2 regions of the Enterococcus sp. AMC1251 genome follow, and region 1 is predicted to be linked to the other one. Evidence: predicted binding sites of a transcription regulator. Region 1 holds the regulator's gene; the other holds the start of a gene.
The links. The regulator HrcA, encoded in region 1, represses chaperone genes, less so after heat shock. The targets are predictions, from matches to a motif close to TTAGCACTCNNNNNNNNNGAGTGCTAA.

Region 1 (12,037 bases):
AGACGGATTCAAACCAGCATCTTTCAACGCTTGGCGTACAGGAGTTTTCGTACGTTCTACTAAATCACTTGTTAATTCGTCAAATTTAGCACGAGTCAAGTTCATTTCTAAGTGCAATGGACCAGCATCTCCTGCTGTGATAAACGGTAAGCTGATTTGTGTTGAAGTAACGCCTGATAAATCTTTTTTCGCTTTTTCAGCAGCATCTTTCAAACGTTGAACAGCCATTTTATCTTTAGATAAATCAACACCGTTTTCTTTTTTAAATTCTGCTACCATGTAGTCGATGATTTTATTATCAAAGTCATCTCCACCTAATTCGTTATCACCAGCAGTTGATAATACGTCGAATACGCCATCGCCCAATTCAAGGATCGATACGTCAAATGTACCACCACCAAGGTCAAATACTAAAACTTTTTCGTCTTTATCGGTTTTATCTAAACCATAAGCTAATGCTGCCGCTGTTGGTTCGTTAACGATACGTTCTACTTCTAAACCAGCGATTTTACCAGCGTCTTTTGTTGCTTGACGTTGTGCATCGTTGAAGTATGCTGGAACAGTGATAACAGCTTTATCAACTTTCTCACCTAAATACTCTTCAGCAAAACCTTTTAAATATTGTAAAATCATTGCAGAAATTTCTTGTGGTGTATAAGATTTACCATCTGCTTCTACTTTATAACCAGCTTCACCCATGTGACGTTTGATTGAGGAAATTGTATGTGGATTCGTCACAGCTTGACGCTTTGCAACTTCACCAACTTGGATTTCGCCATTTTTGAATGAGACTACTGAAGGTGTTGTACGGTTTCCTTCTGGATTTGCAATAATTTTTGCTTCTCCGCCTTCTAAAACTGCAACTGCAGAGTTTGTTGTTCCTAAGTCAATACCAATAATTTTACTCATAATTAATAATCTCCAATCTATGTTTTTAGTTAATTTTTTATTTATATCAATGCAAACATTGTTTTCTGTTGCTACTGGGCAACGATAACCATGCTTGCTCGTAAAACGCGGTCATGTAATTTGTAGCCTTTTTGTAATACTTCGACGATTGTGTCTGCTGGTGTTTCATCGCTTGCAGGAATCGTTTGAACGGCTTGATGTAAATTAGGATCAAAAACTTCGCCCATTGTTGGGATTTCTTCGATACCTTCATCTTTCAATGCAGCTTGTAATCCTTCAAGAACCATCGCGACACCTTTTTTCAAACTTGCACTTTGTTCATCATCGACTTCTATTGCCATCGCGCGCTCTAAATTATCGATCGAAGGTAGTAATTTTTTACCTAAATCCTGTGAACGATAACGAACAAGCAATTCACGCTCATTTTTGAAACGATTGCTCATATTGGCAATTTCAGCGCGTGCTCTTAAAAACTTATCTTCCATTTCTGATAATTCAGCATTGACATTTTCTAATTCTGTCATCTCAGCTTCTGTTTCAGAAACACCTGAATCATCGATAGCTTCCAAATGTTCATCTTTTAATTCTTCATTTGTTTCTTTTTTATTACTCACTCTGGCAACTTCCCTTCTCGTTTCCGTAGAATTATTAGAATTCTATATTTTCAACTTTTTACTTATTCATCTAGAGAACGATAATAAGCACCAAGTTTTGAAGCTAGTTCATGGCGAAAAACATCCACCAAACCAAACATTTTTGAATAAGGCATACTTGTAGGACCTAACAAAGCAATCGTCCCTTTACCGTGGCCAGTCACTTCATAAGTTGCTGTAATCATGCTCATATGGTCAAGTAAATCGTTTCCTATTTCTGAGCCAATTCGAATCGCTATTTGCGTTTCTGTCTCTTCATCAGCTGTCAACAAATGTGTAATCTCATTCGTATTTTTCATAAAAGTATAAACAGATTTTAGTTGGTCAATGTCTTTCTCTACACCGAAGTCTAAAAGGTTCATACGTCCGCTGACAAAAACTTTTTCTTCAAAAGCGTGTCCAAGCATTGCATCAAATAGATTCATCATGCCTTCTGGGGTTTGAAAATGACGATGTAAAATCATGGGAATTTCTGTACGCAAACGATGATAAACCGTCAATAATGGTTGTCCCACTAATTTATCATTGATTATTTGAGTCATCTTTTCCAAATCTTGACTTGAAACGGATGATGGAATCGCAAATACTTGGCTTTCTACATTGCCTTTATCCGTTACGATAATCGCTATGATCTGACGTTCATTTAATGGAACAATTCGAAAACCAGTCAATCTTCGTTCCTTTACCTCAGGACCTAATGAAAAAGCCGTGTAACTAGTCAAATTAGAAAGTATTTCAGCTGATTGTTCAATGATATCGTTTATTTCATGAAATTCTTTCCCAAACGAATGGCGAATTGTTTCTAACTCATCATGTTCGACTTCAGTTGGCCTCAACAAATGATCCACATAGTAGCGATAACCATCCATCGAAGGAATTCTACCAGAAGACGAATGAGTTTTAAGCAATAAACCATAAGCTTCTAAAGCTTTCATATCATTACGAATGGTCGCAGAACTCGTCTTGATTCCTTCTTCCATTAATTTCTTTGAACCTACAGGATTACCTGTATTTGTGTACCCTTGGATGATAAGTCGCAAAATATTCTTTTGTCTTTCCGTTATCATAAGTTACCACCCTCCATTAGCACTCATACTGATCAAGTGCTAATACATTTATTAATATAGCAAGTTCTCAGATAAATGTCAAGAGAAAAACATGCGCAATTAGCACTCTTCAACACCGAGTGCTAACAGAGAAAAAAAGTGACTGGGACATAACTCTGTGAGTTATGTCTCAGTCACCTAGAATCCGAATAAACGGTGGGAACAGAAGCACCCCTTCGGAAATAAGCTCTTCTGTCCCAACCTCTAAAAAACTAGACTTTATTATTCTACATCTAAAAGAAATGCCTCAAATACATCATTCCCTACAAAAAGTCCTTTTTCAGTAAGTTGAATATGGCTCTCGTTTTCTATTAGCAATCCCTTTTGAACCAGCTCTGGAATTATCTCTTTATAAACTTGGTTTAAAGATAAACCAAATTTCTCTTTAAAACGAAATTTTGAAACACCACTCATTTTTCGTAAACCTAAGAAAAGTTCTTCTTCCATTTGATTGTTTAGTGTCAATATCTCTGTTTCAACTGTAGGCAGTTGATTTTTTCTTAATGGTTTTAAATAGTGTTGGATTGGACCATGATTACGGTAACGAGTGTGCCCTAAATAACCACTTGCTCCCGCCCCAAATCCATAATAGTGTTCATTATTCCAGTACAATAAATTATGTTGACTTTCTTGCCCTTTTAAAGAAAAGTTACTGACTTCATATTGATGACGTCCAGCTTTTTCCATTGCAATAATTGTTTCTTCAAACATCAGAGCTTCGACTTCTTGATCTGGCAAGTGCAAACGACCTTGACGAACCCAATTCATAAACATTGTTTTATTTTCTAAAATCAATGAATAGAGCGAATAATGAGGTAAATCAAGTTCAATCGCACGTTTCAACGTATCTCTAAAATCTTCTAAGGTTTGACCAGGTAAGGCGTAGATCAAATCGATACTCACATTTAAAAAATCTTCTTTCTCCAAAAATTTCATCGTATCGTAGACATCTTCTGCTGTATGTTTGCGTCCGATTTTCTTTAGCAACTGATTATCAAAGGTTTGTACGCCCATTGATAATCGATTCACGCCATATTCTTTCATCACTTGTAATTTTTCCCGAGTCAAATCTCCTGGATTTGCTTCAACAGTAAATTCATTTTTATCGTTAAACGGCAGTAATTCCCGCACGCCTTTCAGCAAAACAGCCAATTGTTCTGCTGAAAGTGAAGTTGGCGTCCCACCCCCAATGTATATTGTTTCAGTATCGAGGCTTGGATATTGTTCTTTCGTCAAGCGAATTTCTGTCAAAAGACCTTGAATATATTCATCTACAGGCTGCCCTTCTAAAAAAACTTTGTTGAAGTCACAGTAGTAACATATGTGTTCACAAAATGGGATATGTAAGTAGGCTCCGACCTTGTTATTACTATTTTTTTTATCATTTATCATCTATTTTTATTCCTTTCAAAATACAAAACCATACTACTTTTCAGATAGCTATATTCAATTCACGAATTTACAAATCAAGCATCTTTTAAGCTTTCATCCAATACTTTTTGTTTCGTTTTCCAGAAATAGGATCATGATCAGACTGATCTGTTCTTATATACCTTTCAGTATAATATCCTCTAAAATCATCAAATCTTACTTTCATAACTTTACTCACCCTTATACATTCAAACTACGTGAATTGAAGATAAATATAGTTTACGAAAAGTGAAACTAAAAACAGAAAAAACAGAATTAGTTCGTGCCAAACCAATCTTTTATTACTTTTTAGTTTAACATATTTTTTTGTCATTTTCTAACTCAGTAACCTCTCTCGTGTACCTTCCATTTCAAGAATTGCATTAATCCAAACTGACTTATGAGTAGGATTAATGACATACTCATGAAATTAATTGCTACTTCTTATCTTTATTAACCAGACATTTAATGTATTCTTGTTTAAACCTTCAAACCCTTGGATTAGTGCATCTTTAGTAGTCACATTCATTTTCTTCTTTCTTAATCTACTCATTATTTGAGACACCAAACCGTATTTGATTTTCACCTCTCCCAGTTTACGGAAAGCTTTACTGAAATATCATTATACACTTTACACATCTTGGAATGAACGTGTTTTATTCCTGCACTTATTGCCAAAAATGATGAGAATATAACAGACACAAAATTTCAAAAAATAGGAACTTCAAAGAAAATGCTTCCTTCAGAGTTCCCATCAAATACTACTTTTTAATATTTTCAATACACCGCTTCTCTAATTACTAAATCAACAAATGTCTCTTCAATACCAGTGATACCTTTTTAGTAAAAAAATGCGTAATAAAAATAGAAACACTTATTGTAACTATAGCCATAAATCTGTCCATAGTTTTAATAGATCGTCTTCGCATAAGTAAATCTTCATTGGCAATCGCCAACTCTTTTATTAGCTAAATCCCCTTCCTTTTCATCCTGTATTTTTTCGTTTAGGATACAAAAATAGACACATTATAAATAGAATATATCATCAAACCAATCATCATATTTTTTACTATGCGTAGTCAAAATTATGGTATGTCCTCTCTTTTTTAATTCTTTAAATTGCAGCATTATCATTTTTTCGTTTTCACTATCTAATGCAGCTGTAGGTTCATCGGCTATAATTAAATTGCCATTTTTTAAAATGCAACGAGCAAGTCCGATCCTTTGTTGTTCACCGCCGCTTAAAGAGCTAACTTTTACATTTAAATCTAAAGCTGACAAATTCACTTGTAGCAGAGTATCTGTCATTAAGTCAAGTTTCTTTTTCTTTCCTAACTTTTTCGATTTTAAAGCAATTTCTAGATTTTGTTTAATCGTAGAATCCTCCAATAATCCATAATTTTGAAATACAAACCCTAAATCTTTTTTCAAATATCGTCTTCTTTTTTTTATACCAATGTTTGTAACATTTTCTGAATCAAATAAAATATCTCCTGAACTTGCCTTATCTAATAAAGATATTATATTTAGCAACGTGGTCTTTCCAGCACCACTGTTTCCTTTAATCGCGACCAAAGAATTGTTTCTAATTTGCCAATTAATGTTTGAAAATATAGTTTTTCCATTGATTTCTTTAGAAATTTTTTCAATTGATATATCCATTTACTCACCTTCTACTCTAAATCAGTTATATTTATATATATCTTTTTAAAATTTACAAAAGAAAGAATAATGCTTCCTATTGAAATACAACATATTAAAAATAAGATTTCTTTTGTGTAGTTGAAGCATATAATAGACAGCCACGGTAGTATAGAAATAACTACATATGAAATCATAATTAGCTTCAATTTTAGACCGAATAGAATATATAACTTAAATTTTTTTGAATTCATCGAAATAAATACACCACTCAAAAAATAAGAAATTATATAATATAGTAATATTAGCGTACCTATTATCACAAAGAAAATCCCCATAATTTGTACATCTTCATTCATAGTACTCATTAGATATTTATACGCACTTATTTGAACTGGAAATTCAGAATACACATCATTTTTTTTGATAATCTCTTTTAAGTCGCCTTTATTTTTCACAAAAAAATAGTCAGTTTGTCCTAAAATAATATCTGCATACACCGAACTTTTTTTCTGAATGTTATTAGGTGTAAGCACTCTTAAAATAGGATTACTTAATTTAGTTCTAGTGGATCCAAAAAACATTAATGTAGGATTATTTTTAATGAAAATGAATTCTATGTCTTTTATTTCTTTTTTTATAACTTTTTTTGAAAATTCCTGTGCTACTTCAAAGTCATAAAAATTATGTGACTTCCTATAATAAGCCTTCACTTCGTCTATATTTTCTTTAAACTTTTCTGGAACTAGAATAATCAACTTTTTTTCATTATTATCAATGTTTATTTTTTTCCCTTTTAGATCTTTTACTTCAACAAAAGAATGCTCAAGATACGATGGGCTTACCCACATTTCGTTTGAATCATAATCCTCTTCATATTCATCTCCATTTAATCTAGCTCTAGTTGAGTCTTCTAATCTAAATAGCAACAATCCTTCTTTGTAAAATTCCTCTAATAACGCCGTATGATGTTGAAATGAAGGAATCAATCGTTCTTCATCCTCAGGAGATACTCCCGCAGATAATAATGGTAAATAAAAATAATCCTCTAACATTTTTTGATTTTTCTTTCTATTAACTGTTAAGTCTGCATTTTCTACAGCCAATGGTATAGCTTCGGATAGTCCAAAAGCAATTAACGGAACTATGCAATAGATAAAAAGCGCGCCTATTATTACTGACAGCTTTAGCGGTTTTTTTCCTTTAAAAGAAAGCCAATCTTTTTTTGAAATTTTAACAAAAAATGCAATAAGAAGGTAAGAAATGAAAATTAGTAAACTATTGCTTTTCCAAAATTTTAAAATTAACTTTAAAACAAGGAGGATACTAACCTCTTTAATTATTAAATAAATAGCAAATAAAAAACTAACACCTACTAGTAGAAACACAGCAGGGAGAATATTGTAATAAATGTCATTAACTAATTGTAAATCACTATAGCCAAAATAACTTTTAATTGTATTATTTTTATAATTTAGATAATAGAAAAACAATATGATAAGTGCTAAGGTGATCGTGATAATAATATTTATTATTTGAAATAAATTGTATGTAGAATAATTATTATTTTCTTCTTTTGACTCAATTTGGATATCTAATTTCATTTGCAAATCCTTACAAAAACGAGAAACAAGTTTTTTTTGTTGATACTGAATTATATATCTACCTGAAAGAATATCAGAATGAATCAGTTGATTAAAATCTCTAAATATATATTCATTACTTGAAGACAAAAAACCCGAATTTTTTAAAGTGAATTTTTCTTTATTTTGAGGTGGTATCATTTGTAAGTTTTGAAATATTTTTTTCGAATTAAAATTAATTTGTGAAAAAAAAACAGAAGAAGTTGTTTCATCATTTGTATCATTCTTATAAACGTTTACTTGATATTTTTCACTTAACTCTTTAATTGTTTTTACAATCTCTTTTTTCCTTTGATTATCCCCATCTATAATATTTTTTTCTGAGAAAACGACAACTTGCGAATTATTAACAATAGCTTGTCTAAACTGTTCTGTTTCTTCAGAGATTCCTTGAAAATAGGAAGAACTAAAAGAAAAAAGAGAAAGTAAGAAAAAAACAAGTACAAGCATTTTTTTCATATACTCTCTCCATTTTGTTTATTTTGTATCCCAGTATGAATTATTAGTAGAATAACTCCAGTATTTTGGAGTCTCAGCACTTGCAGTCTTTTTCTTTCCAACCCAACCTGACTTAGTATACTTGTTATTCATCATCGCAGTTGTCTTATGCGTTTTTGAGTTATGTGTATATTTACTATACTGAGAATATCTAGCTATTCCTTTCACTCCAAATTCATGAGTCCCACCGCCAACTTTAACAGATAATTTCAAAAGAGGGTTGTCTCTTACAACAAAAGATTCAGCTTGATTAGTGGTTGCGATATCTGAAGGATAACCTTGTCCTGAATCTGCCGAAACGGAAGTTGAAAAACCTAAAACTGAAACACTTGTGACAAATAAGCTAACTATTATTTTTTTCATTAAAATCCCACCTTTAATATTTTTTTGCTAAATTAGTTAAAACAACAGTATACAGGACAGTAACCTTATAAAAATTTAATTTATGGTAATGTCCCTACTACAGGAATCTACTTTTCCTTCCACCATAGTATGCTTATCCTATATCAACTTCTGAATTTCATCTAAAGCTGTTACAATACTCGAAGAAATGATCCTCTCTAAATTTAAAAGAATATTACTAATAGAATTTGTGCACTAAATCTATTAACATCATTTTAGCGTTTCTAGAAAAAGAATTCATGAGTAAAAGCGGAAAAACTATAGACAACTATTCTTTTTTAGTTGTAATATATATATGAGATATGGTTGTCCTAAAATAGTTTTGGAGCTTTATCTACGAACTATGTCTAATCCTTAGAAGCTATTGAAGTGTCTATCCACCTTTCTCCTTATTCTAAATTAATGATTTTATATAGAGGATGGAAATAGATGATTCAAAAAAATACTTAGAAATCTAAATGAGGTGAGTTTTTGAAAGACAAATTCTCAAAAACATTGATTATGATTGCTTGGGTTGTAATTATTATCTATTCATTTTCTACAGTTTCAATTAATGCGTGCATAATCTTCAATTTTTTTAATCTAATTATTGGTGTTTATTTACTTTTTCTAGGTACTTTAGTTTATTTTAAAGCTGGAAATTATCACTCATCAATTAGTTTTTTATTTCTTTCAATTTCAATGTGTTTTACTTTTGTCTTTATGTATTCTGACAATGTAATCCTAAACAAAGTGGGATTAGCATTTTTAGTACTATGTCCCGCTTTATTATACTTTTTTCTCTATTCTTTTATTCATGGAAAAAAAACTATTTTTTTTCAACTGAATCTATTATTACTCGTCATAATTTCTGCAATGAGCGAATTAGCATTCTTCACAAAAACCTTTGCACATCATAGTTTGATTATTTTATTGGTTTCAACAATCATCTCATGCTTTTTAGTTATTTTTAAAGAAAAAAAATTTTTCTTTCAGTCAAAAGATTATTATCTATTAAGTCTCTCCATTTTACTATCCTATGTTCCATTTACACTTTTTTATTTTCTATTTATCTTTTTCGAAAGTTTTCAACTTTCTATCCTAGCATACCTTTCAATATTAACATTAATCACACTTCCAACTACAATAGCCTATTTACTCATTAGAAGTAATGTGATAGTACTTAAACAAGATCACAATCTATTACTAAGCAGTATACTATGTATAGTTCTGTTCGCCATAAGTTTATTCTTTGTTGATTTGGATGGAAAAAACAGAATTTTAATTACGCTTCTATTTTCTATCGTAATGGCAATTAATCTTATCATCAACACAAAATTAAAAAATAAGAAATTGAAAAAGTTAAACGAACACACCAGAAATCTTTCAAATGAAAAAATTGAGTTACTAAATCAAATTACTTACTCACATCTTTCACATTCAATTTCTGAGCTCATATTGAGAAATTTAACACAATCAACCAATGTTGATAACATATTAGTCATTGCTCAATCAGAAAACAGTTGTGTTGTTATTTGTGAAAAAGGTACAAAGATTTCAAAATCAGTAAAAAAAAGGATTAAACGGATAGAAATAGAAATACAGCAGCTAGAAATTGAAAATCAAGCTTACCTTTGTATTCCAATCCGACAATCAACTGAAATAGTCTGGGTTTTCTTAAGTCAAAGAAAACATTACACGCGCTTGTCAAAGTATGATATTGAAATTGTGATTGAAACAATTGAACAATATAACGTGATTTTAACTATGATTAAATTAATCCACGAGTCTCAACAAAAATATATTACCTCATCTTTCGTTACAAATAATCTTATCCAAACAAAGTTATTCAACAATATAGAATCTGAAAAAATGAACTACGCTAATTATCTACACGATAATATACTCCAATCCGTTATTGGCTTAAGCACTCTCGTTAGTAATTTAACTGGTGATTCAGAAATTACAGATCTAATTGACATAGAGTTCAAAAAATTAATTCAGTCTATCAGGAACCAAATTTTTGATACGTTTCCTTCTACACTATACAATGTATCGTTTGAAGAAAATATCAAAATACTGATGGCGGATTTTAACAGAAAAAAAGCAGATACGATTGAACGTTTACTCTTAAACATTTCGGTTAAAAAAGAATTACCTAAACATATCATTGCTCCAGCGTATAGAATAATAAAAGAATTAAATGAAAACATTCTTAAACATTCACTAGCAACAGTAGCAACGACGACCATTTATACTCAGAATCAACGTTTACACATAATCGTTGAAGATAATGGCATCGGTATCAATGACTATAAAAAATTTGAAGAAAGTTCTTTGCATCCAAAACAACACATTGGCTTACTTTCAATCAAAAACGATCTAAATTGGTTAAACGGCTCTTTTGAACTTATTCAAAAAACTAACTCAGAAATTGGAACAAAGATCAGAATAAAAATCCCTTTAAAAGAGGAGGCGGCACATGAACATATTGTTAATTGACGATCATCTGTTAATAGGTAAAAGTCTTGAGCTAACACTTAAAAACAACCCTAATATTAATGAGTTTCATTATATTACAGATCCAAAATCAGCTGAATACTCAGTTAATCTGTATCAACCTTCTATTGTTTTAATGGATATTCATATGGGAGAATATAACGGTCTGGAGCTAGGGAAATATTTACTTAGTAAGTTCGATATAAAATTAGTTTTTCTATCGGGTTTTGATTTAATCGAATATCAAGAAAAAGCAAGTGAACTTGGCGCAAGTGCCTTCCTGAATAAACATATTTCAATTGATCTTTTAATTGATAACTTAAAAAAAATATATTATGAAAATGAAATCATATTCCCAACTAGCAATGATAGTATCTATCACTCATTAACTAGTCGCGAGAAAGAAATACTGCGGTGTCTTTCTTATGGTGATAAGCAATCAACGATTGCAACTACATTGAACATTTCTGATCGAACTATTCGAAACCATATAACATCTATCAATGAAAAAATGAATACAACTTCTGCCCTCGCATCTGTATTGAAAGCGATAGAGTTAGGTATTGTAAGTACTAAATTACAGTGATTTATATTTCATAATGAGTCATTGGTCGTTCTTATTTCTAATTGTTAAACATAATTGGCTGTGTTAACTACTTCATGTTTAATATCATTGGAAAAACAGTATACTTTTACTTACTTTTTTAACAAAAATAGAAAACGCCAGAAAAATTGTCAAATCAAAGTTTAATGTATAGAAACGATTAGAGAGGCTAATGCCAAACCAATAATAAACACAAGTACATCAATTTTTTACTTCGCAAGTTATTACACTTATTTATTATGTATCGAAATCAAATCATCTCTCTTTTTTTCATCAAGAATAGTACAGAATCTCCTTAAAATATTATTATATAAATAGTCACTTATGTACTTTTTTAAGACCTTACTTAACTTTTTAATAATTAAAACCATACCATTTTTCCATACCGCATTCATATAAACAATTATTTTGCAAAAATATGACACTAACATAGAGAACATATACGCTAAGAAAACAAAAAAGAATGTCCCTTAATTTAAAAAGATTCTTCTTTTATCTGTCAGCTTTTTATACGGAATTGCTCTTCAATTTTACTTTTGAAAGAACATAAAATCACAGTAGTAACATATGTGTTCACAAAATGGAATATGTATGTAAGCTGTAATACTATTTGTATCGTTTTTTAATTTTTTTATTCTTCCAATTTAGAAGTCTTCTACTATTTATACAATTATCTAGAAGACGCATCTTATC
Region 2 (12,037 bases), 260 kb from region 1:
AGATCTCGGTTTTATCTTTGTTTTCTTTGATCATATCCAGTGCTTGTTTTGACTTTTTACCGAATATTTTTGTTAAATGCGAAACTTTTACTTTGGGCAAAACAAAATTCCTCCTTATTTTAAAAGCTGAACGAGCTCATTCAGTCTCGACAGGAAAAAAGGAAAAACAGAGGGTGGCGTTTTAAGCCACAATCGGATTTTATCTTTTTCCCGAGAGACTAGCTCGTGAAGCTAGGTAACTACAAACGCCAGTATTTTTAGTTATAACACTAAAACTTAATATGCATGCAAAGAAAATTATTTTCTTTTCTGCAAAAAGTGACCATTCTAGGTTAACATCGTGTAGTCACTTTGTCAAATTAGCGATCTAAAAAGAGAAAAGAAAGTGATATTAAATTTTATCAGAGAAGATGAATATGTCAGTTCATAATACCAAATCAGTGGGAAATGCTTGTAATAGACAAAGTAATTGTCGTAGCTATCTTTTGAAATGGGAATCCAGACTTCAAACTGAGCATCTATACCTCAAGATCGATAATCGATATTTAGACCATTGAATTGCTAGCTAGAAAAATCAATTTAAGTTTTTTTCAGTAGATGATCGTTGATTACTCTGAAAAAAGTTCTTGGGAAATTTTTTGGTAGATCTTTTAATTATAAATGCCATCTTAGTAATTATCTGAATGTTTCGCTAATGAACAATGTATTTGGCAAAAACATCTATTAAACTAGACGACACTGTTAATTGATAATAGTTATCACTGATGGTTATTATCAAAAATATTGCTGGTACTTCGGTTTCTTTCAAACATATAATTAAGCTAGATAGGAGTGATAGAGTAGAGAAAAATCGAGTGTAGTATTTATCGAGGATGGGCGAGTAAAGGTGTATTTCTATTTAAAGACGATTTAGATAGGTTTGGCAATAATCAAGATGAGATGTTGCTAAAACAATTGCGTTGACGGGCGCACTTTGTACAGCAGCTTGTGTGATACCTGATACGATTCCCAATCTACTGCTTAAACAAAGTAATCTATCCAACAATCAAATAAAATTGGTTTTTGGGTATAGTGACGACTTGATTAAAACAACAATCAATTTTGAAATACAAAAGGAAGATAATATAACGATCTGCTCTATTTTTTTCTTATAGAACGGCAAGGAAAATTTTGACAGGTACAGTGTTTTTTTAGATTAAAAAGGAGATGAAAAAAATTGAGGATCATACAAAAACTTATTATTACATGAAAATGAAAAGAAAGTGGAATTCCTTTTAGATAAACATTTTGAAAATGCCCTAAACAGTATAGTAAATAAGATGGATAAAAAAGTTGTATATTAATAGATCAACCTCAAAAAGTTAGATCTGAAAATTTAACTCTTTGGGGTTGATTTAGATTTGGTTATTTTATAGTTCATGAATTTGGATAGAAAAAATTTTGAACTCGTTGCAGTGTGGATTCATGACCAACAAAATAAATCGTATCACCAGCAGTCAGTTTGGTATAAGGCCCAGGAGATACCAGTAATTCATCACCATGTTTGATCGCAATCAAAGTGGCAGAAGTACTTTGCCATAAATTTAGTTCGCTGATCGTCATTTCAAGGTGTGATGCATCGTCGGTTAGTGTAAATGTTACCGGATTTAACGGATTGAATGAGTCAAAGCGTTTGGTCTGATCCACAAGTTTATCCAAAATTTCTGAGAAGTGACTTAATTCTTCTTTTTGTTTTTTTACACTGTCAATTAGATCATCCTTCAAATCATGAATCGATTGAACATCATGGTATTGCTCAACGAAGAGTTCAGCTTTTTTCATTGAGTGAACATAGAAGCCACTGCCGTGTTTTGCTTTGACGATTTCTAAATCAACTAACACGCTGATTGCTTTGCGGGCTGTTTCAGGAGAAACACTGTATTTATTTGCAAGAGTGGATCGTGCATGAAGTTTATCGCCCACAGGAAAAGTCTGATCAGCGATTTTAGCGGCTACATCAACAGCAATTTGCTGATACTTTGGTTTCGTCACATTTATGCGTTTTGAAGTCATGTTTGACCGCCTTTCATTCGTTATTTTCTTCTAATTCTTCTAGTTCTAAGCTAAAATTTTCCCATTCAGTCAGCAATTGTTCTTGTTCAACACGTTTCGTTTCTAAGTCTTCATTTAATGACATTAGCTTCATATGGTCATCAACAAGCGTAGGGTCGCTCATTGCTTGTTCAAGCTGGCCAATCGTTGTATCTAATACTGTCAGATTTTCTTCAATTTGTGTAATTTTTCGGTTCAAATTACGAAGCACTTTTTGTTGTTCCTTGTTTTGATAAAAGTCATTTTTAGGTTTTACTGTATCTACTTGTTTTGTGGCAGATTGTTCAGCTAATAATGAAGCTAATTCTTCTTCTTCTTTTTTCTTTTCTAGGTAATAGTCGTAGTCACCTAAATAGAGTCTACTACCAGTTTCAGAAAGTTCAATAACTTTAGTTGCAATGCGATTAATGAAGTAACGGTCATGTGAAACAAAAAGAAGTGTTCCTTCATAATCGATCAAAGCATTTTCCAAAACTTCTTTGTTATCAATATCTAAATGGTTGGTCGGTTCATCTAGAATCAAGAAATTTTCTTTATCCATGGATAATTTTGCCAAAGCAACCCGGGCTTTTTCACCGCCACTTAAAAGTGGAATTGTTTTTTCTACATCATTTCCGCTGAATAAAAAACTACCTAAAATAGTCCGAATATCTTTTTCTGAAGTGGTTGGATGTTCATCCCAAAGTTCAGCTAAAACGGTTTTGGTTCCGTGAAGGTTTGCTTGTTCTTGGTCATAATAACCGATTTGAACGTTAGTTCCAAGAGTGGCTGCACCTTTAATGAAGGGAATACTTCCAATAATCGATTTTAGCAAAGTAGATTTTCCGATTCCGTTAGGTCCGACCAAGGCAATTGCTTCTTGACGACGGATATCCAATGAAACAGGTTGTGATAAGATATGAGTTTCATAACCAATCGCAGCATCTTCTAATTGAAGTACGACATTTCCAGAGACTTTTTCAATTGAAAAAAGAAAATTCGCAGATTTTTCATCCCCTTGAGGTCGATCTAAACGTTCTATTTTTTCTAACGTTTTTCTACGACTTTGCGCTCTTTTAGTCGTGGAAGCTCTGACTAAGTTTCGGGCTACAAAGTCTTCTAGTTTATTAATTTCAGTTTGTTGTTTTTCGTAAGCTTTCCATTCACTGGTCAATTGTTCAGCTTTCAATTCTAAATATTTGGAGTAGTTTCCTTTGTAATACCTCATTTTATGACGACTGATCTCATAGACTTCGGTAACAACTTTATCCAAGAAATACCGATCATGCGAGACGATCAAAAGAGCACCAGAGTAACTAGGTAAGTAGTTTTCTAACCAAGAAAGAGTTTCGATGTCTAAATGGTTAGTTGGTTCATCGAGAATCAAAATATCTGGTTTTTGTAGGAGCATTCGTGCTAAAGCTAATCGTGTTTTTTGACCACCAGATAAGGTACTGATCTGTTTTGAATAAACGTCTTCTTTAAATCCAAAACCATGTAGGACAGAACGAATTTCGTTTTCATAGCTGTAACCATTTTTTTCTGAAAAATCGTGTTGCAGCCGATCGTATTCTTTCATAATAGATTCATAATTTGAAGCGTCAGGCAAAAGTTCACTGATAATCAACTCTAATTCACGCATCCGTTGTTCCATTGTGATCACATCGACAAAGGCTTCAAGCATCTCGTCCCAAACAGTTTTATTAGAAACAAGTCCAGTATCTTGAGCTAAGTAACCTAGACTGGCTGTTTTATTTTTAGCGATCGTACCGGCATCAGGTGCATCGATACCAGCAATTATTTTTAAAAGAGTAGATTTACCAGCACCATTGCGACCGACTAAAGCGATTCTACTATTTGTACTGATCTCCATTTGTATGTTTTCAAACAAAGTGTCTGCGCCGAAATATCGGGCAATCTGGTTTGCTTGGAGTAAAATCATTTGGTATCCTCATTTCTATTTCAATAACTTTAGTGTAGCACAAATTGATTGAAAAAAGCACCTGTCCTACAATCGGACCAAAATTTTTGCTTGATAATTCTAAAAAGTTCAAAAAATAGTTCATTTTTTTGAGCGATAAGATTGCTTTTTATTTGGAATAACTGCTATTATGAGAAGTGGATATTTGTGTATATTTAGAGTATTGGAGGTACGATTGTGAAAGACCAAATTATTCCAAAAGCAACGGCAAGACGCCTTCCCCTATATTATCGTTATTTGAGAATTCTGCATGATGCAGGCAAAAATAAAGTTTCATCTACTGAACTAAGTGAAGCGGTACAGGTAGATAGCGCGACGATTCGACGAGATTTTTCTTATTTTGGTGAATTAGGTAAGCGTGGTTATGGATACGATGTAGAGAACCTGATGAATTTCTTTGCAAAAACGTTGAATGATGATGAACTAACAAATGTAGCATTGATTGGTGTAGGTAACTTAGGAAGTGCCTTACTAAAGTATAAATTTCATCAAAGCAATAGTATTCGCGTTAGTTGCGCTTTTGATGTCAACGACGATATTGTCGGTAGAATTGTTGATGGTATTCCGGTTTATCCAATGACAGATATGATGGAACAGATTCGTATTCAGCAAATCGAAGTGGCAATTTTGACTTTACCAGCCAGAAAAGCCCAAGAAGTTGTCAGTCAGTTAGCAGATGCTGGAGTGAAAGGTATTTTGAATTTTACGGCAGCTCGATTAGTCTCACCTACAGATGTTTTGATTCAAAATGTCGATTTGACGAATGAACTACAAACCTTGATTTACTTCTTACATCACGATAATGAATTAGTCGATACTGAAATTGACGATGAAAAAGAATGATTTGAAAACCCCAGGAAGTGCATTTTTACAGAAAATGCACTTCCTGGGGTTTTATGTTTAAGTTTATTTAGGTAATTCAATATTTCCATAATGCAATACAAGTTGAGCGATCACAACGATGGTATTCATTCCACAATGGGCAATGATAGAGGTCCAAATTTTACCAGTCATTTTATAAAGGAGAGCAAAAAAGAGTCCCATGCAAAAGTAAACAAAAAAATGACCATCTTGATGGATAACAGAGAACAAAGAGGAGCTAATAATAGCCGAGAACCAAAATCCAGTATATGTTTCAGTTAGACTAATCAAAGAACGACGAAAAATAAACTCTTCCATGATAGGCCCGCCAATTGTTGTTGCTAGAATAAATAGCGGATTCGCTAAAATAACCTTGATAATATTTTGTGTATTTTGCGAACTAGGATCAACACCTGTAATAGTTGTTTCAATGCTAAAAACAATAGCTTGGATGATCATTGCTAAAAAAATACCACTGACACCGAGTAAGAAGATAAAAACTGGGGAAGTCAGTGTAGCTTGTTTTTCTACCATTGTAACGGCAGTTTTTTTATTTTTGATATACAGCCAAATCATCAAACCAGCACCTAGAATATAAGTAAACGTCGTACCACCGATTATAACTTCAGATGAAAAGGATCTGAAGATAAAAGGAGAAAAGAAGACGAGTCCATATATAATAAGCATTAAAAAGCTTACTTTTCTAATAGACATATTTGTAGACATAAAAACAGAAAACTCCTTTCAATAATTGCAGAATATAAAAAGTATACCATAGCTAGTGTTTTTTTTAGCAGATTATCATTTTTTTCGATTATTGCGATATCCCAATAGTAGAAAGATAAATACGAAGAAAAATGCTGCTTCCCATATTGTAGTAGTCCAGTCAAAACGTCTACTTACTCCAAAAAAGAAGTTCCCGACATTGGCAATAATTAAATAAAGTCCTGTGGACGTAAGAGCCCCTATGATTCGTTGTTTCATTTCAATCGCCTCTCTTTCAGTTCTTATTTTACCATGAAATGGAAGATAGAGAAGGAATATGTCGAACCATGTAAAGAAACTTATTTTCTTTGAACAATTATTTAATAAATTTAGTCAAAAGACTTGCAAAACGAAAGGGAAATGAGTATTATAAATAGTGTAGTTAGCACTCGTTAACTAAGAGTGCTAAAAAAGAAAAATATTTTTTTGGAGGGATTTATTGTGTTAAAACCATTAAGCGATCGCGTCGTTATTGAAGTCGCGAAAGAAGAAGAAAAAACAGTTGGAGGCATCGTCTTAGCATCTGCCGCTCAAGAAAAGCCTCAAACAGGAAACGTTATCGCAGTCGGTGAAGGCCGTGTTTTAGAGAACGGTACAAAAGTTCCTGCCGAAGTAAAAGTAGGCGATACAGTCATGTTTGAAAAATATTCAGGTACAGAAGTTAAATATGAAGGAAATGATTATTTGATCGTTTCTGGTAAAGACATCATCGCGATTGTCGAGTAATTCATTTTTAAACGTAAAAAACATTTAAAATAGAAAAAATAAAATTTTTGAGGTGAAGGAATTATGGCAAAAGAAATCAAATTTGCAGAAGATGCTCGTGCATCAATGCTTCGTGGAGTAGATATTTTAGCAGACACAGTAAAAGTAACATTAGGTCCTAAAGGTCGTAACGTTGTTTTGGAAAAATCTTTTGGTTCGCCATTGATCACAAATGATGGGGTAACGATTGCTAAAGAGATCGAATTGGAAGATCATTTTGAAAATATGGGTGCGAAATTAGTTTCAGAAGTTGCTTCTAAAACAAATGATATTGCAGGAGATGGAACAACTACTGCAACAGTCTTAACACAAGCAATCGTTCGCGAAGGTTTGAAAAACGTTACTGCAGGTGCTAATCCCTTAGGCATCCGCCGTGGGATTGAATTAGCAACTAAAACTGCGGTTGAAGAGTTACACAACATTTCAACTGTTGTTGATTCAAAGGAAGCCATCGCGCAAGTGGCAGCTGTATCTTCTGGATCTGATCGTGTTGGACAGTTGATTGCTGACGCAATGGAAAAAGTCGGTAATGATGGTGTTATTACGATTGAAGAATCAAAAGGTATCGAGACGGAATTAGACGTCGTTGAAGGAATGCAGTTTGATCGTGGTTACTTATCTCAATATATGGTGACAGACAATGACAAAATGGAAGCTGCTTTAGAAAATCCGTATATCTTGATTACTGACAAAAAAATCTCCAACATTCAAGATATTTTACCGTTGTTGGAACAAATTTTACAACAAAGTCGCCCATTATTGATTATTGCAGATGATGTTGATGGTGAAGCATTGCCAACATTAGTATTAAATAAAATCCGAGGTACATTCAATGTTGTTGCCGTTAAAGCTCCAGGCTTTGGTGATCGTCGTAAAGCGATGCTTGAAGATATTGCTATTTTAACAGGTGCAACCGTGATTACAGAAGATCTAGGTCTAGAATTAAAAGATACAACAATCGAAAACCTTGGTAACGCAAGCAAAGTGGTTGTTGATAAAGACAATACTACAATCGTTGAAGGCGCTGGTGAAAAAGCAAGTATTGATGCACGTGTTCAATTAATTAAAAATCAAATTGCGGAAACAACTTCTGATTTTGATCGTGAAAAATTACAAGAACGTTTAGCGAAATTAGCTGGCGGTGTAGCAGTTGTTAAAGTTGGAGCCGCAACAGAAACTGAATTAAAAGAATTAAAATTACGTATTGAAGATGCCTTGAACGCTACTCGCGCGGCTGTTGAAGAAGGTATGGTTTCTGGTGGTGGTACAGCGCTAGTAAATGTTATTGGTAAAGTTGCAAAATTGGATGCTGATGGTGATGTAGCAACAGGTGTGAAAATTGTGATTCGTGCATTAGAAGAACCAATCCGTCAAATTGCTGAAAATGCTGGATATGAAGGCTCAGTAATCGTGGATAAATTAAAAAATATCGATTTGGGCATTGGTTTTAATGCTGCAAATGGTGATTGGGTAAATATGGTTGAAGCAGGAATCGTTGATCCAACAAAAGTAACTCGTTCTGCATTACAAAATGCTGCATCTGTTGCTGCCTTATTATTAACAACAGAAGCAGTAGTGGCAGATAAGCCAGAACCAGCAAGTGCTGCAATGCCGCCAATGGATCCTTCAATGGGAATGGGTGGCATGATGTAGACATTTAATTTGGGTTGAGATAAAAGGCGTCTAGCTCCGAGAACTGAGAAATAAGAAGAAATTCACGAAAGTGACACAAAAATATAGAATTTCAATTTTGATGTAATCAAAGCGAGGCGGAGTCGTTACGTTTATCTTGTTGTCTATTCAAATATAAAGTGTGAAGCAAAACTGATTTTTAGTTTTGCTTCACACTTTTTCATTTATTTTGATACTAGTTAATTAGTGAGAATGTGTGGACGCTCAATAGAGGACAAGCAATTAGATTTACCTAACGGTGAAGGAATCAATTGTTATCTGAGAGTGACATTAATGCGTAATAAAGAAATAAAAGAAAAAACAATATATATACTTTAACATGAATATATTTTTAAAAAATAACAAATGTTTTTTTGAATATTGATTTAGATACAACTTATTGTTATAATTTATTCATAAAGGGGGAATTTTAATGAAAAAAAGCTTGACATCTATTATTAAGATAATAGGTTTAACATTGTTGGTAAGTTGTTATTTAACTATTGGTGGAGGAGTGGCTTTTGCCGCGAGAAATGCACCTGGTGTTTATGTAACTCCCACTAATTCTCAATCATCAGATATAATTATGACTGACTGGAGTGGTATGGATACAACACCATATACTTATTGGGCTGTCCATAATTGGAATCAAGGAGGAGAAGCAGGTGGATATGCAGGTTTTCAACAACAATCTGGAAAAAGAACGGTTCATTTCTCTATATGGGATCCTATTTCAACAAATGAGGCTATAAAAGCTGAATATTTAGATTCTGAGTCAATTTCAGAAAGGTTTGGTGGAGAAGGTACAGGAAGAAAAGTATCTACTACGTATCCATGGCAACCTAATCAATGGTATACAATGTTGTTACGTTCGTGGAATGAACATTCTCACACTAAAGTAGGTCAGTGGGTAAAAGATTCAGATAATAACTGGAAGCAAATTGCTATACTAGATTTTCCAGTAGCCAATATAAATTTTAAATATGGTCAAACAATGTTTCAAGAAGATTGGGCTGGTACAGGACAACATAAACGTAGTTTCAAATTAAAAAATGGCTACGGAAGATCTTTAAAAGAGAAGAGATGGGTATCTTGGGATACACAAAAAGTTGAAAATCAGCATCGCAATGATCAAAATTGGAATGGTGGAGCAACAAATGATTATTTCTGGGCACAAGCAGGTGGCTTTGAAAATTCAACAATAGGTAAAGGAAAAACGTATAAAATTAACCAACCAAGTGAACCTAAAATAAATGATATTTTAATAGATAGTTTTAATGTGAAGCACACTAAAAATGAATTTTCAGTTGATTGGAAATTAAAATCAACTAGTACACCTCAATTTAAAGCAACTATTAAAGTGAATAGAAATGGCAAAACGCTAAAAATAATTGATTCCATACAATCGTATAAAAATAGTGTTACTGATAAATTTTCAATAAATGCAGGAGATCAAATTCAATTAACAATTACTGATATTTTTGATCAAAAGAAAGATTTTTATTATTCTGAGAAAGTCCCTGAAAAAAATTCATATGAGATAGTTCTAAAAGGATTAGGAGACAAAGTATTCTCGAAAATAAATTTATCGTTAAATAGTAATACTGCAGTTATCGATACAGCATTAGGAAAGCCTCATACTTACTTTTCTGACAAATATGCTGGGATAACGATTAACGATCGAAATGGTGTAGAAAAATACAACCATGAATATATTGGAAATAAAAATTATTCGGCAAAACAAGATAAAGTAACAATGAATATAGGTGATTATATTACGTTATATCATCGTGAGTACAAAAATCGATTGATGATAGAGGATACAGATACGAAACTTCACTTATCAACAAATGAGACGATTACGTATCAAGTAAAAGAAAATGGAATAGAAGAAGCAGATAGTGCGTCAACACCTCAACCTAATCCCAATAAAGGTTCTCATTTTCAATACACATTAAAAGGATTAGGAGACAAAGTATTCTCAAAAATAAGTCTATCGCTAAATGAGCACACGGCAGTTATCGATACAACATCAGGAAAACCTCATACTTATTTTTCTGATAAGTATGCTGGGATAACGATTAACGATCGAAATGGTATAGAAAAATACAACCATGAATATATTGGAAATAAAAATTATTCGGCAAAACAAGATAAAGTAGCAATGAATATAGGTGATTATATTACGTTATATCATCGTGAATACAAAGATCGATTGATGATAGAGAATATAGATACAAAAGCTCACTTATCAACAAATGAGACGATTACGTATCAAGTAAAAGAAAATGGAATAGAAGAAGCAGATAGTGCGTCAATACCTCAACCTAATCCCAATAATGGCTCTCATTTTCAATACACATTAAAAGGATTAGGAGACAAAGTGTTCTCAAAAATAAGTCTATCGCTAAATGAGCGCACGGCAGTTATCGATACAACATCAGGAAAACCTCATACTTATTTTTCTGATAAGTATGCTGGGATAACGATTAACGATCGAAATGGTATAGAAAAATACAACCATGAATATATTGGAAATAAAAATTATTCGGCAAAACAAGATAAAGTAGCAATGAATATAGGTGATTATATTACGTTATATCATCGTGAATACAAAGATCGATTGATGATAGAGAATATAGATACAAAAGCTCACTTATCAACAAATGAGACGATTACGTATCAAGTAAAAGAAAATGGAATAGAAGAAGCAGATAGTGCGTCAATACCTCAACCTAATCCCAATAATGGCTCTCATTTTCAATACACATTAAAAGGATTAGGAGACAAAGTATTCTCGAAAATAAGTCTATCGCTAAATGAGCGCACGGCAGTTATCGATACAACATCAGGACAGCCCCATACTTATTTTTCTGATAAGTATGCTGGGATAATTATTAGAAATCGCATGGGTTTTGAAAAATATGACAATGAGTATATTGGAAACAAATTTTATGTGGCAAAGCAAGACAAAATCACATTGAATATAGGCGATTATGTTACGTTATATCATCGTGAGTATAAAGATCGATTGATGATAGAAAATACTGATGTAAAAAAACTCTTGCCAACAAGTGAGACAATTACGTATCAAGTAACAGAGAATGGATTAGAATATTAGCAAAATAATCTTTAAAAGATGCTGACAAAGAAAAGTAAATAGGGAATGTTTTTGAGAAAAAATAGACACTCTAAAGCAACAGCGTGAAAAAGTTAGGATATATATGTGAATGTCCCGAAAATCTTACAAAGCCTTTATAGGGCATTGTAAAATTTCGGGACATTTATTCTAAATTATTCATTACTTAGGTGAAATAAGGTACAATAAAAAATTGCTGAATACTAAACAAAACCACTAAATGAACAGGATAAAACCAATAAAAAAAATATTTCCACTGTTTTCCGCGTTTGCCATTATAAAAATAGATAAGCACAAAAGCAATTAGTCCAAACAAACTATTTTGTAAAAGAACTAAAGCACCGAAAATACATTTTAAAAGGAGGAAATCTCTAAATAAATACAAAATGACGATCAACAAAACGCCAATCCATCCACCATAATCAGTTTGTAACCACTCAGCAGAGAAAATCCCAGTTCCTACTACTATAATAGAAAAAATGTTATTTTTAACAGAATGATTCTTTAACTTTTCCAATCCAATAATGACGAATAACCCAATCAATAAGGTGAAAAAGACATTTTGATTTTCCAAATCAATTAGTTGAAGTGAAAAGGCTAAATCATAAGGTATCTCAGAAACTAAAGCAAATAAAAATAAACGGATCATATATTTTTTTGTATTCGAAGTATGAATAAACCCTTCTACGAGTAAAAAACAGAATATAGGGAAAGCGAGTCTTCCAATCATGATGAATATAGGAAAAACAGTTTGACTCGATTCAATCAGATGAGTAAGGTTAGGT

Region 2: groES (co-chaperone GroES) is a predicted target of HrcA. The motif match lies at 6,060-6,086, and genes of this name have one in related genera.

The regions. Positions count from the first base shown of each region.
Region 1 is NZ_CM177098.1:1,402,787-1,414,823, reverse strand. Features, by position in the region: gene dnaK (molecular chaperone DnaK) at 1-909, opposite strand, end outside; partial or broken gene grpE (nucleotide exchange factor GrpE) at 981-1,562, opposite strand; gene hrcA (heat-inducible transcriptional repressor HrcA) at 1,586-2,629, opposite strand; gene hemW (radical SAM family heme chaperone HemW) at 2,891-4,060, opposite strand; gene AC4BBR_RS06515 (ATP-binding cassette domain-containing protein) at 5,105-5,740, opposite strand; gene AC4BBR_RS06510 (hypothetical protein) at 5,752-7,821, opposite strand; gene AC4BBR_RS06505 (lactococcin 972 family bacteriocin) at 7,840-8,223, opposite strand; gene AC4BBR_RS06500 (sensor histidine kinase) at 9,700-10,743, shown strand; gene AC4BBR_RS06495 (response regulator transcription factor) at 10,724-11,326, shown strand.
Region 2 is NZ_CM177098.1:1,138,831-1,150,867, forward strand. Features, by position in the region: gene AC4BBR_RS05270 (quaternary amine ABC transporter ATP-binding protein) at 1-100, opposite strand, end outside; gene AC4BBR_RS05275 (GntR family transcriptional regulator) at 1,417-2,052, opposite strand; gene AC4BBR_RS05280 (ABC-F family ATP-binding cassette domain-containing protein) at 2,066-4,012, opposite strand; gene AC4BBR_RS05285 (redox-sensing transcriptional repressor Rex) at 4,229-4,894, shown strand; gene AC4BBR_RS05290 (CPBP family intramembrane glutamic endopeptidase) at 4,958-5,626, opposite strand; gene AC4BBR_RS05295 (hypothetical protein) at 5,714-5,896, opposite strand; gene groES (co-chaperone GroES) at 6,119-6,403, shown strand; gene groL (chaperonin GroEL) at 6,467-8,095, shown strand; gene AC4BBR_RS05310 (putative mucin/carbohydrate-binding domain-containing protein) at 8,547-11,234, shown strand; gene AC4BBR_RS05315 (TraX family protein) at 11,419-12,037, opposite strand, start outside.